One region of the Bradyrhizobium sp. 41S5 genome, then DNA from elsewhere that is predicted to be linked to it. Evidence: riboswitches for the same ligand, from Rfam matches in the RefSeq annotation. Region 1 holds a riboswitch; the other holds the start of a gene.
What was found. Region 1 has a riboswitch for cobalamin ahead of HAP47_RS35170 (5-methyltetrahydropteroyltriglutamate--homocysteine S-methyltransferase). Riboswitches for the same ligand answer to the same signal wherever they lie in the genome.
Positions count from the first base shown of each region.

Region 2: linked by a shared signal. The riboswitch ahead of HAP47_RS03795 (TonB-dependent receptor) and the one ahead of HAP47_RS35170 (5-methyltetrahydropteroyltriglutamate--homocysteine S-methyltransferase) in region 1 are both predicted to bind cobalamin.

Region 1 is NZ_CP083721.1:7,313,708-7,319,384, reverse strand. It holds gene HAP47_RS35175 (IS110 family transposase) at 85-1,194, opposite strand; gene HAP47_RS41795 (hypothetical protein) at 1,271-1,435, opposite strand; partial or broken gene HAP47_RS35170 (5-methyltetrahydropteroyltriglutamate--homocysteine S-methyltransferase) at 1,499-2,178, opposite strand; cobalamin riboswitch at 2,280-2,476, opposite strand; partial or broken gene HAP47_RS41965 (helix-turn-helix domain-containing protein) at 3,376-3,567, shown strand; partial or broken gene HAP47_RS35160 (reverse transcriptase domain-containing protein) at 3,572-3,739, shown strand; gene HAP47_RS35155 (group II intron maturase-specific domain-containing protein) at 3,884-4,186, shown strand; partial or broken gene HAP47_RS35150 (IS630 family transposase) at 4,266-4,760, shown strand; gene HAP47_RS35145 (IS30 family transposase) at 4,783-5,677, shown strand, end outside.
Region 2 is NZ_CP083721.1:795,148-800,824, reverse strand. It holds gene HAP47_RS03810 (ABC transporter substrate-binding protein) at 1-201, opposite strand, end outside; gene HAP47_RS03805 (ABC transporter ATP-binding protein) at 246-1,019, opposite strand; gene HAP47_RS03800 (FecCD family ABC transporter permease) at 1,016-2,059, opposite strand; cobalamin riboswitch at 2,172-2,369, shown strand; gene HAP47_RS03795 (TonB-dependent receptor) at 2,497-4,755, shown strand; gene HAP47_RS03790 (hypothetical protein) at 4,868-5,041, shown strand; gene HAP47_RS03785 (hypothetical protein) at 5,223-5,677, opposite strand, start outside.

The sequences.
Region 1 (5,677 bases):
CTCTTGCCGGCCACAAAGCGTCTGACGGGCATTCCCTCTGCCGTGGTCCCGCCTCCGCCCATGCACGATGATAAGGGCGCTCGATCAGGCTGTCTGCACTTGCCTGGCAACCGCCCACATGAACCCCACCAGTTCACGGGCGATAGCGGTGCAGACCACCGTCGTTCGTTTGCCGCGCGCCGCCAGCTTCCGGTACCGGGCCGTCAAGCGGCTCTGCGCCTTCCAAGCAATCTCTCGCACTGCTGGCGACGTCTGTTCGAGCCGGTATAGTTTTGTCTTGCCGATCTTCGGCGGGTGTCGATATGTCCAGGCGCTTTCGACCAACATGTGGCGAACACGGCCGTTGCCGGCCTTGGTGATGCCGCCACGTCTGACAGCCTCTCCCGTCGATCGCTCGCTTGGCACCAGACCGAGGTAACCCATAAGTTGACGTGGGCCCTCAAAACGGCTCACGTCACCGACCTCGGTTGCGAATGTCACTGCGACGACCAGATCGACGCCGCGCAATGTTTGAAGCGCCCGCACGAGCGGCTCCAGAGACCAGGTCGAGACGAACTCTTCGATCGTGCGCTCGAGCCGGTCGACCCGGTCCCTGGCGACGCGAACTGCTTCGACCATTTCTTGTAGCGCGATCTGATGTGCGGGGTGGTCGAACTGTTGTTCCTGGAGCCAACGCAAATAGCGCATCGTCCAGCCCTTTTTGCGGGGATAGGTGCGGCCATGCTTGAGCATGAAGGCGCTCACCTGCTGCCGGTGGATGCGCAGCGTCTCAACCGCTGCCGATCGAGCGCGAACGAGGTCGCGCATCGCTTCGTGACCTTCATCGGGAACCCATACCGCCGTCAGCTCGCCGGCGCGTAGCAGCCGCGCGAGAGAAACGGCGTCCCGGCGGTTCGTCTTCACACGATCACCCGGCTTCCTTGGGATCAGCGACGGCGCCACCACCGTGCATTGGTGGCCGAGCGACCGGATCAGGCGATAAAGACCATAGCCAGTCGGGCCGGCTTCGTAACAGAAGTGGACGCGGTCAAACCGGTTGGCGATCCGCCCTAAGACGCGGCGCATGTTGGTGGCCGAAGCATCAACCTCGCCGAAGAACCGAACCTCCCCCTCCCGGCCTGCATCCGCAATCGCGACGGCATTTCTCAGCTTGGCCACATCGATTCCGACGAATGCTTCCCTATAATCTGCCACGGCTCGTCCTCCTGTGATGAGGATCGGCTCGGTTCGCCCGAGCAACCCTCGGACGCGCAGTGTAGGGCGAGCCACCTCATCGGTAGAGGCGGACATACGGTCTTACGGTCAACATCGCCTTCATCGGCCTTTTGGTTAGCGACTGCGCATAGCGCCACCAGTCCACCGTGATCGGCTTCGGCCGCGAGACATCTCCAAACAGGATCGGCGGCCGGACACAGCGCGAGCCATAGGATTGCACCCAACCGTTTTTGGTAAATGCGAAGCCGGAGAGTTGCTCGCCGAAGCATCAAGATCATGGTTGCAGGCAAGGTTCGTCGAATTGACCCCAATTTGCCCCGCGTTTGGCCAATTCCTTCAAAAGCTCAATATAGACCGGTATCAGGTCATCTAGCAGTGACAGTGGCTGGAACGCAGGATCGGCACTCTTGCCAAGCTTCAAGAATGTAACCGGCCCGATCAGGACAGGGCGCGTCTGAAAGCCAAGGGCCTTGGCTTCCTCGTACTCCTCGATTGGTTTGCGAGAGGATAGTCTGAAAGTCTGCCCCGGGTGAAATTCCGGGACCATGTAATGGTAGTTGGTGTCGAACCATTTGGTATCTCCTGCGCGGGTGCGCCATATCCACGCGACGGGTGACCGCAACTCCCATCCTGACCGTCGCATTGTGCCCCGCGTGCCATGGCGAAGTATGTCTTGAGCGAAATGGATCCGGCATTCGGCTCGTAGACTGCTGGGATGGCACCAACCATGACACTGGTGTCGAGCACCTGGTCGTACAGTGAGAAATCGTTCGATGGGATCACGGTGACACCGAGAGACCTCTGGCGAGCCCAATTTGCGGCACGTAGGCCAGCTGCATCCTCGAGCAACTGCTGTTCGGCGATTTTTCCGGCCCAGTAACTTTCGAGCGCAACCTTGAGCTCTCGCCTTGGACCGATGGGTGGCGTTCCGAGTGTGGCAACCGGAAGAGAGAGAAGAGACATAGCGTTAACCCCATATTGGTGGCAAAGGCCATGGCGGACGCAGGCAGAAGAAGCCGCGCGAGCGACCGTTGCTTGGCGCACCACCGGGACACCCGCCGGTGGACGAAGATAGTGGCGGGGCAGGTCTCCTGGCTCGCGGCTCAGCGCTGCTGTCCGGTCTTCCCGAAACCGTCAGGCTTCAGTGCCTTCGTTGGACAGCTCGCTACTCACAGTTGCGGGGACAGCGCCGGAATTGACACCGGCTTCCCTCTTAGCTCCGGCCTAATGAGACCGGAGAACCTCGACACCTTCAATTATCGGCAAAAGGGATATTCCGTCAACCTCGCGTCATGTTGCGATCTGCTAATGTGCCTAGCGGCATGCCCGCCGTTCATACTCGATGCAGAAGTCGCTCTACAATCACGGACATCGGATGACATCCCGAATGTCCCTCCGCGTGGGCAGCGACAAATCCGAATACGCCGCCTTTGCACCGAGGACCACTTGGTCGAACAGACGGCTTTCATGCAAGCTGGCCCCGGTTCATCAAGCACGGCGCGCTGCGCTGCCTTCTCCAAGCAATCAACGATCCACCGAATAAGATAGCATACGCGGCGCGAGGTGGTTCTGTGATGCCAGCCATTTCTGGTAGGCGTCACTCGGACACTTTTTGGCGATACTGCCCAGGCAAGCATATCAACCAAACCAAGGAGACCGGCTCGCAATGAAAATGGCTGTTTGGAGTGCCCTCGGTGTCTTTGCTGTTGCCGTCTCGGCGGTCGGCCTGTTCGGGTTGATGGTAAGACCGCTCTTGAGTAACACCGCTCGACAGTTTCTCTCGAAACTATTGATCGGCTCAAGCCGAGGCTAGCACGGCTCGGCGCCTCTACCTGCTTGCGGAGGACAGGACTTGCGTCGAGGCCGCATCTTCCGGTCGATTGAAGAGCACGATATGCGTCGGCCGACACGAGCGATCGCGCATGCCAGCGAGTGAATGCTACCATCTTGCCCGCCTGCTTAAAGCGTGCACTTCGGCGGCGTCTGTTCCAAACGCCCGGCGCTGATGGGCGGTTTCGTATCGTTGTGGGCCCTTGAGTGCCAAGCACATCTGCCTGGCGCTGCAACTAGAGCATTTCATTGCTTAACTGAATCGGAGGGGATTCCGGTTTTTGGCGGTTTATGATTCAAGATGCTGACTGGATTGGAGGCCAGCATCGCATGACCCGACCTCTTTCCCTGGATCTTCGCGAGCGTGTGGTGGCGTCGGTTTTAGCGGGCGAGAGCTGCCGATCTGTGGCGGAACGGTTTGGTGTTGCGCTCTCGTCGGTTGTGAAGTGGTCACAGCGGCAGCGGGCGACCGGCTCGGTTGCGCTTGGCAACATCGGCGGTCACCGCAAGCCCGTGCTTGATCTGGATGGCGGGGACACATCCCGACCTCCCTTGGTGTCGGTATGCCGACGACGGACTGGTGCACTGCCGGACCGAGCAAGAAGCAGAGGCCATTAGGGCGGAGCTTCAAGCGAGGTTGGAGGTGTGCGGACTTCAGATGCACCCGACAAAGACGCAGATCGTCTATTGCATGGACAACAGGCGTCGGCGAACGTATCAGAGGGTCAAGTTTGACTTTCTCGGATATCAGTTCAGGCCGCGGCAGGTGGCAACGTCACAGCGGAAGGAATTCTTTTGTGGATACACCCCGGCGGTCAGTCCGACAGCTTTGAAGACCATGCGAGCAACGATCCGAAGCTTGCACATTCCCCGGCAAACGCCGGGGACGCTGGCTGAGATTGCCCAACAGATCAATCCGCTCCTCCGGGGGTGGATAGGTTATTATGGTCGGTTCAGCCGTTCAGCGCTGTTCTCTCTGGTCGACTACGTCAATCAGAAGCTGAAGGCGTGGACCATGCGAAAGTACAAGCGCTTCCGGCTCCACAAAACCGGTGCTTCGCTGTTCTTGCGAAAGCTGGCTCGGAATAACGCGGAGCTGTTCGTACACTGGCAGTTCTTCGGAACGACCACGTTCACCTGACGGGAGCGGTGTGAACCGAGAGGTTCACGCACCGTTCTGCGAGAGGCCGGGGGTGAAAATCCCCCGGCCTACTCACCCTTGGATCAAGACCAACATGGCCCCTTTGCGGGGCTGGGGCCCCATGGGCGCACGCCTGCGCGGCTTCGCCCCGCACGGTCACTGGCGATACCCTCACATTCCTCGGCGCGCTCCGCCATGACCAACTCACGGCACCCTGCGTCTTCGGCGGCCCGGTCAACGGCGAATGCTTCTGCGCTTATGTGAAGCACCTTCTCCTGCCAACCCTGCGCGAAGGCGACATCGTCATTCTCGACAACCTCGGAAGCCACAAGTCGAAAGCTGTCAGGCAGATGATCCAGGCTGCTGGCGCCAGGCTCTGGTACCTGCCGCCATACTCGCCCGACCTCAACCCGATCGAACAGGCCTTCTCCAAGATCAAACACTGGATGCGGCAGGCTCAGAGGCGCACCGTCGAAGACACTTGGCGCCAAATCGGTCACCTCGTTCAGGACATCCAGCCTCGCGAATGCCAAACTACTTCGCAAACGCCGGTTATGCTTCAGTCAAAATGTGAAACGCTCTAGGGTGTTGTGGCGATGGGACAATGTTATGGCCAGCTCAGCCTTGAAGAGCGCGTTGAGATTTACCGCCTGCCTGCAGGCGGTAAATCTCAAAACGATATTGCGTCTGCGCTTGACCGCGCGACGTCGACGATAAGTCGGGAGCTGGAGCGCAACTCGCGGCCTACCAAGGTCTGGAGGGGCGGTTACGAACCTGTCCGGGCTCAACAATTGGCCGAACGTCGGCGACGGCAGGATGGCCGCTTCAAGCTGGCGCGCCAGCCGGCCCTGCGGGACTGCGTCGGCAAAAGCCTTGCGATGGGACATTCGCCGGAGCAGATCGCTGGTCGACTGGCGCGAGAGCATGGTCGCGTCATGATCAGCCACGAGTCAATCTATCGTTTCATCTATCATCGTACGGCCCAGAAGGATTACTGGCACCGCCTGCTGCCGTGCCATAAACTCAGACGAGGGCGCCGGCGACGCCCAGGCGGCAGCCCTGCCAGCTTCATTAAACAACGGCGCTCGATCGATGAACGACCCTCCGAGGTCGAAGGCCGCGGGACGCCGGGTCATTGGGAAGCCGACTTCATGCTGTTCGCGCGATATGGCCAAGGATTGCTGGTTCTCCACGGGCGACAAGCCCGCTTCAGCATCGTGCTGCATCCACGCGATCGGAAAGCTGTCCTCACCCCTCGGACCATCGCCCGTCAACTTGGCAAGCTTCCACAGGCGATCCGTAAAACCATCAGCTTCGACAACGGAACCGAGTTCGCCGAGCATCACAGGCTTCACAACGCCCTCGGCGTCCAAACCTTCTTCTGCGATCCCCATAGTCCCTGGCAAAAAGGCGGCGTGGAAAACTCCATCGGGCGCTTACGACGCTCTCTACCACGCAAAACCGACCTCAGGTACATTACGGCAGCCGCCC
Region 2 (5,677 bases), 1.9 Mb from region 1:
CAGCAGCACATCCTCGGCCTCACCGGACAGAAGCGGATAGTTTCGCGCCTGCTCGGCGGCCCAGGACTGCCAGGCATCACGCGAAAAGCGGCTGAGGCCGAGGATCTGGTCCGGGTCGGCCAGCGAGAGCACGAGCTGGTCGCCGCAGACATTCATCGAGACGATGCGCGGTCCGGCGGCGGACGCGGCTGTACACGACATCAGCCATGCCGCTGCGGCCACCGCTGCGAGACACCGCACCCTCGTCACACGTCCGCCCACGGCACGATAACGGCCTCGCGCTGGAATTCGGCGCGGTACGCGCTGACCCGGAACACGCGGGCCAGAACATTCTCGGACAACGCCTCAGCAGGCGCGCCTTGCGCCGCCAGCCGTCCCTCCGACAGCACCAGCACATGGTCGGCGAACCGCGCGGCGAGCCCGAGATCGTGGGTCACCACGATGACGAGCACGCCAGTGTCGGCGACGTTGCGAAGCTTCTGCATCACATCGATCTGGTGGCGCGGATCGAGCGAGGCGGTCGGCTCGTCGGCGAGGATCACCGACGCCTCCACCGCCAGCACCCGGGCCAGAGCGACGCGGCTGCGTTCGCCACCGGACAGCTCGGCGACGCGGCGGTCGCTGAATTCAACGACGTCGACCGCCTGCATCGCCCGCAGCACCGCCTCGATATCCCTCGGCGACAACCGCGCCGGATCGGTCGCGCCATGCGGATAGCGGCCGAGCGCGACGATATCGCGCGCCGGCAGCGGCCAGTGCACCATGTGCCCCTGCGGCAAATAGGCGAAACGCTTCGCCCGCTCGCGCAGCGCAAGCGACGCCAGCGCGTCGCCGGCGATCCGGATCTCGCCGACGGATGGAATCAATCCGGCGAGCGCGCGCAGCAGCGTGGTCTTGCCGGCACCGTTGGGGCCTACCAGCGCCACCAGATGGCCCGCTTCCAGCGACAGCGAGACATCGTGCAACACCTTGCGGCTGCCGAGCGACACATTGAGAGCGATTGCAGAGAGCAGCGTCATGCCACGCCTCCGCCGAGCGTGCGGCGTTCGCGCATGATCAGATAGAGGAAGAACGGCACACCGATGATCGAGGTCAGCACGCCGACCTTGATATCCGACGTCGAGGGGATGATGCGTACCGCGATATCGGCGGCGAGCAGCAACGCCGACCCGGTGAGGGCGCTCGGCACCAGCAGCCGCGCCGGATCGTGACCGATCAGAGGGCGCATCAGGTGCGGTACGACGAGACCAATGAAGCCGATCGTACCCGTGACCGCGACCGCGCCGCCAACGCCGAGCGCAACACCCGCGATCACGAGCAACCTTAGCCGCCCGACATCGACGCCGAGGCTCTGCGCGGCCTCCTCGCCGAGCGTCAGCGCGCGGAACGCGCTCGCCTGGCTCAGCAGGATGGCCGCGCCCGCGATGATGAAGGGCAGTGCCAGCGCCACGTGCTGGAAGCTGCGGTCCTCCAGCGAGCCGAGCAGCCAGAACGCGATCTCCAGCACCACGAACGGATTGCTGGAGAGGTTCATCACGAGCGCCGTCGCGGCTCCGGCAAAGCTCGAGATCGCAAGTCCCGCGAGGATCAGGATCAACAGCCCGGCATTGCGGCCGGCAATCGCCAGCAGCGCGAACACCGAGCCGAACGCGGCGATGATCGCCACCACCGGCAGCGCGTAGGAGCGCACATCGGCGAGGCCCAGCGCGATCACCAGCACCGCGCCGAATGCCGCCGATTGCGGCGCACCGAACAGCGATGGCGAGGCCAGCGGATTGCGCAGCAGGCCCTGCAGCGCTGCGCCCGATAGTCCGAGAATACCGCCGATCGCGAACGCCAGAATGGTGCGCGGCAGCCGGATCTCGCGCACGATCACCTGCGCCACGTCGCTGCCGCCGCCGAACAGCGCCTCGATCACCGCAAGCGGCGACAGCCGCACCGGCCCAATGCCGAGCGAAAGCACGAGCAGCAGCACCACGAGCGCGAGCAGCGCCGCGGTGGCGCCCCACCGGCGCCGCGCCGCGACCTCGGCCGCCAAGGCAAAATCCTGCACGCTCATTGGATCCATGCTCTTACAGCGATCGCCGTGGCAGACAAGCGACACTCGACAAAAACCGTGGCCAGCTGGCTGCCGCCCGACCTCCGCCGGATTGACTTTGCCGCCCGGCCGAACCCTAGATGAACATGACGGTTCTTTCATGAGATGAAAAGGGAATGCGGTGCGGGGAAGCTTCCCCAACGCCGCGGCTGCCCCCGCAACTGTATGCGGTGAATCCTTCGTCACAGGCCACTGGGAATCTCGGTCCTGGGAAGGCGACGAAGGGTAACGACCCGCGAGCCAGGAGACCTGCCGTCAGCCGTGGTCACACGCGAAGATGCCGGTCGGGGAGTACAGGCATGAGCTTCACTTGAGGCTGCAAGCAGCTGAGCCTGCGAGCACGATGGTGAGACTGGTTCGCGGTGACGTGCCACTGACGTTACCGAGGTCTCGCTTAGATGTTCTCCAACTCTTCCTCCCGGCGCAGCCGCGTGCTTCTGCTCGCGTCGACGATGATCGTGCCGACCATCATCATCTCGACCGCACGGGCGCAGCAGGCGCCCGTTCCCGAGCAACTTCCGGCGATCGAAATCACCAAGCCGGGCGACCAGAATGTCACGCGCGCCAGGCCGGCCGCTGACGGAGCGCCGGCCCCGCGCCGCCCGGCGCCGGGCACAGGACAGGGCAGCGGGAGCGGATCGGGCTCGACAGGGACCGGACCGGCCACCGGAACGGGCGGCACAGGCGGCGGCGGCCGCCAGTTCGCGGGCATTGTCGGCTCCTCCTCGACCGTGATCACCGCCGACGACATCGCGCATTCGCCGGTGCAGTCGCTGCCGGAGATTCTCGCGCAGGTGCCGGGCGTGCAGTTGCAATCGCTTTATGGCGGACCGAACGGCGCCAAGACCGCGGTCGACCTGCGCGGCTTCGGCGCATTCGCCTCCGACAACACCCTGTTCCTGCTCAACGGCCGCCGCCTCAACGACGTCGACAAGGCCGGCTTCGATCTCACCACGATCCCGCTCGATTCGATCGAACGCATCGAGATCACGCGCGGCAACAGCGGCGCGGTGCTCTACGGCGACAACGCGGTGGGCGGCGTGGTCAACATCATCACCAAGACCGGCGCCGGCGGTCCGCCGGCCACGATCCGCGCCGAAGGCGGTTTCGGCTCGTTCAACACCCGCATGGCGGCGGTCTCCGCGGCGCTCAATTCCGGCCCGTGGTCGACCTCGTTCTACGGCAACGGCATCAAGTCCGACGGCTACCGCGTCAACAACGCGCTCGACCAGCGCAACGCCGTCGGCAACGTCAACTACACGACATCGGATCTCACCGCCTTCCTCACCGTCACTGGCAGCGACCAGAAGCTCGGCCTGCCCGGCGGACGGCTGGTCGATCCGTCGATCGGCGTCAACGAGTTGCTCACCGATCGCAGAGGCGCAGCGACGCCGTTCGACTATGCCAATCAGCAAACCGCCAGCGTCACCACCGGCTTCACCAAGACGCTGATGAACGGCGTCGACCTCATCGTCGACGGCGGCTGGCGCCAGCGCGAGACGCAAAGCGGCTTCTTCGGCACCGTGCCGACCATCAGTTTCGCCTCGACCTACAATGACGCCGCGCTACAGACCTGGTCGATCACGCCGCGGCTCAGCGTCAAGAACGTGATGCTGGGGATGCCGTCCACGATCCTGACCGGCATCGACTATTACGATTCGACGTTCCGCGAGGCACGCGGCGCCTATCGGGGCGTCGACCCCTACCACGTCTACAATATCGAGCAGCAGACCGTGGCCGGGTACTGGCAGCACACGATCGGCCTGCTGCCGACCACCGACTTCTCCTACGGTGCGCGCGTCCAGAACACCAGCATCTCGGCACGCGACCGCTACGATCCGAATGCACCGTTCGCCTTTGACACGCAGGCGGCGCCGCTCGACAGCAACGAGACCCAATACGCGCTGCATGTCGGCGCCGAGCATCGCTTCACCGACACCTTCTCGGTATTCGGCCGCGCCGCGCGCGCATTCCGCACGCCCGACGTCGACGAGCGCGTCGCATCGGGTCCGTCATTCGACCCGCTGACCTTCGCCCCGATCCCGCAGAACTTCCAGCTCAAGACCCAGACCTCGCAGGACGTCGAGGGCGGCTTCCGCGTGAAGACCAACCTCTTTCAGGTCCAGAGCAGCATCTATTTGATGGATCTCGAGAACGAGATCCATTTCAACCCGGTGCTGTTCTACAATGTCAACCTCGATCCCACCCGCCGCTACGGCTCAGAGACCAGCGCCTCGCTCAAGGTCAGCGACAGCGTCACCCTGCGCGGCGGCATGGCGATCACCCGCGCGGTCTTCCGCGAAGGCATGTGGGCCGGCAACGACGTGCCGCTGGTCTCGCGCTACACCGGCAATCTCGGCGTGACCTGGAATATCTGGCAGAACTATCTGGTGTTCGATGCCACGGTGCGGGCCTGGAGCTCGCGCATCATGGACAACGACCAGGCCAACACCCAGAACCGGATTCCCGGCAACGCCACCGCCGATCTCAAGCTCAGCGGGCAGGTTGACCGCTTCTTCTGGTCGCTCAGCGTGAACAATCTGTTCAACGCGCTCTACTATGACTACGCCATCGCGAGTTCGTTCACGGCCGGCCGCTTCTCGGCCTATCCGCTGCCCGGCCGCACCTACATGGTCAAGGCCGGCGCGACGTTTTAGGGCATGATGGGCGCGGCGGGTGTGACCCGGCCGCGCCATCTCCTCACGTTACAAGCCGCGGGGGACTGGGGTAGAATACCGGCAGCTGATTTGACCCGCGCAGGGGAAACGCATGGCCAAGGCCGGAAAGAAGAGCAAGCGCAGCGGCGAGATCGACAACAAGTCCGACGACAAGTCGAAAAATCCTCCACCGCCCGCGGCGCCACAGGACGACGACTATTACGAGGATGGCGACATCGCCACGCCGAAGCTCGATCGCTACGGCAATGATGACGAGCCGTTGTGAGGGACGAGCGCAATATAAGTCGCCGTCGTCCCGGCGAAAGCCGGGACCCATAACCACAGGATTGAATTGTTGAAACGCGCCGTGGCCCCAGCGCGTCGTAGCAATCACCGCTGGTGGTTATGGGTCCCGGGTCGCGCTTCGCTTGCCCGGGACGACGTGGGGATGGAGATGCGTCCGGTGGTTATGGGTCCCGGCTTTCGCCGGGACGACGTGTCGAGAGATCGCGCAGAAAATCCCCTCCCTCGATCTTCTCGATACTCGTGCGATCGAGCAGATGCGCACCAAAGCCGCGCGCCAGCGATGAGGCGATCGATGGCGATGCAAGCAGCAGCACTGTCGTCATCACGAGCGGCACGGCACTGAGCCAATCGAGCCGCACCGGCGTCAACTCCTCGCTGCTTCCCCGATAAAGACCTTCGCCCGCGGCGATGCGGCCGCATTCCCTGATCAGGTCGCGCCGGGTGCCGTCGCGCGAGGCGCTGCCGAGCAGCGCCTGCATGGCGAGATGCGTCCGCACTCCGGCGCGGCTCTCGGCCAGCGGCGCCGGCGTCTCGCCAAGCGAGACCCGCAGCAGCAGGTCGACCAGATCGGTGCCGGACTGGTACGCATTCATCGGCTCGACCAGCCGCGGGTTGC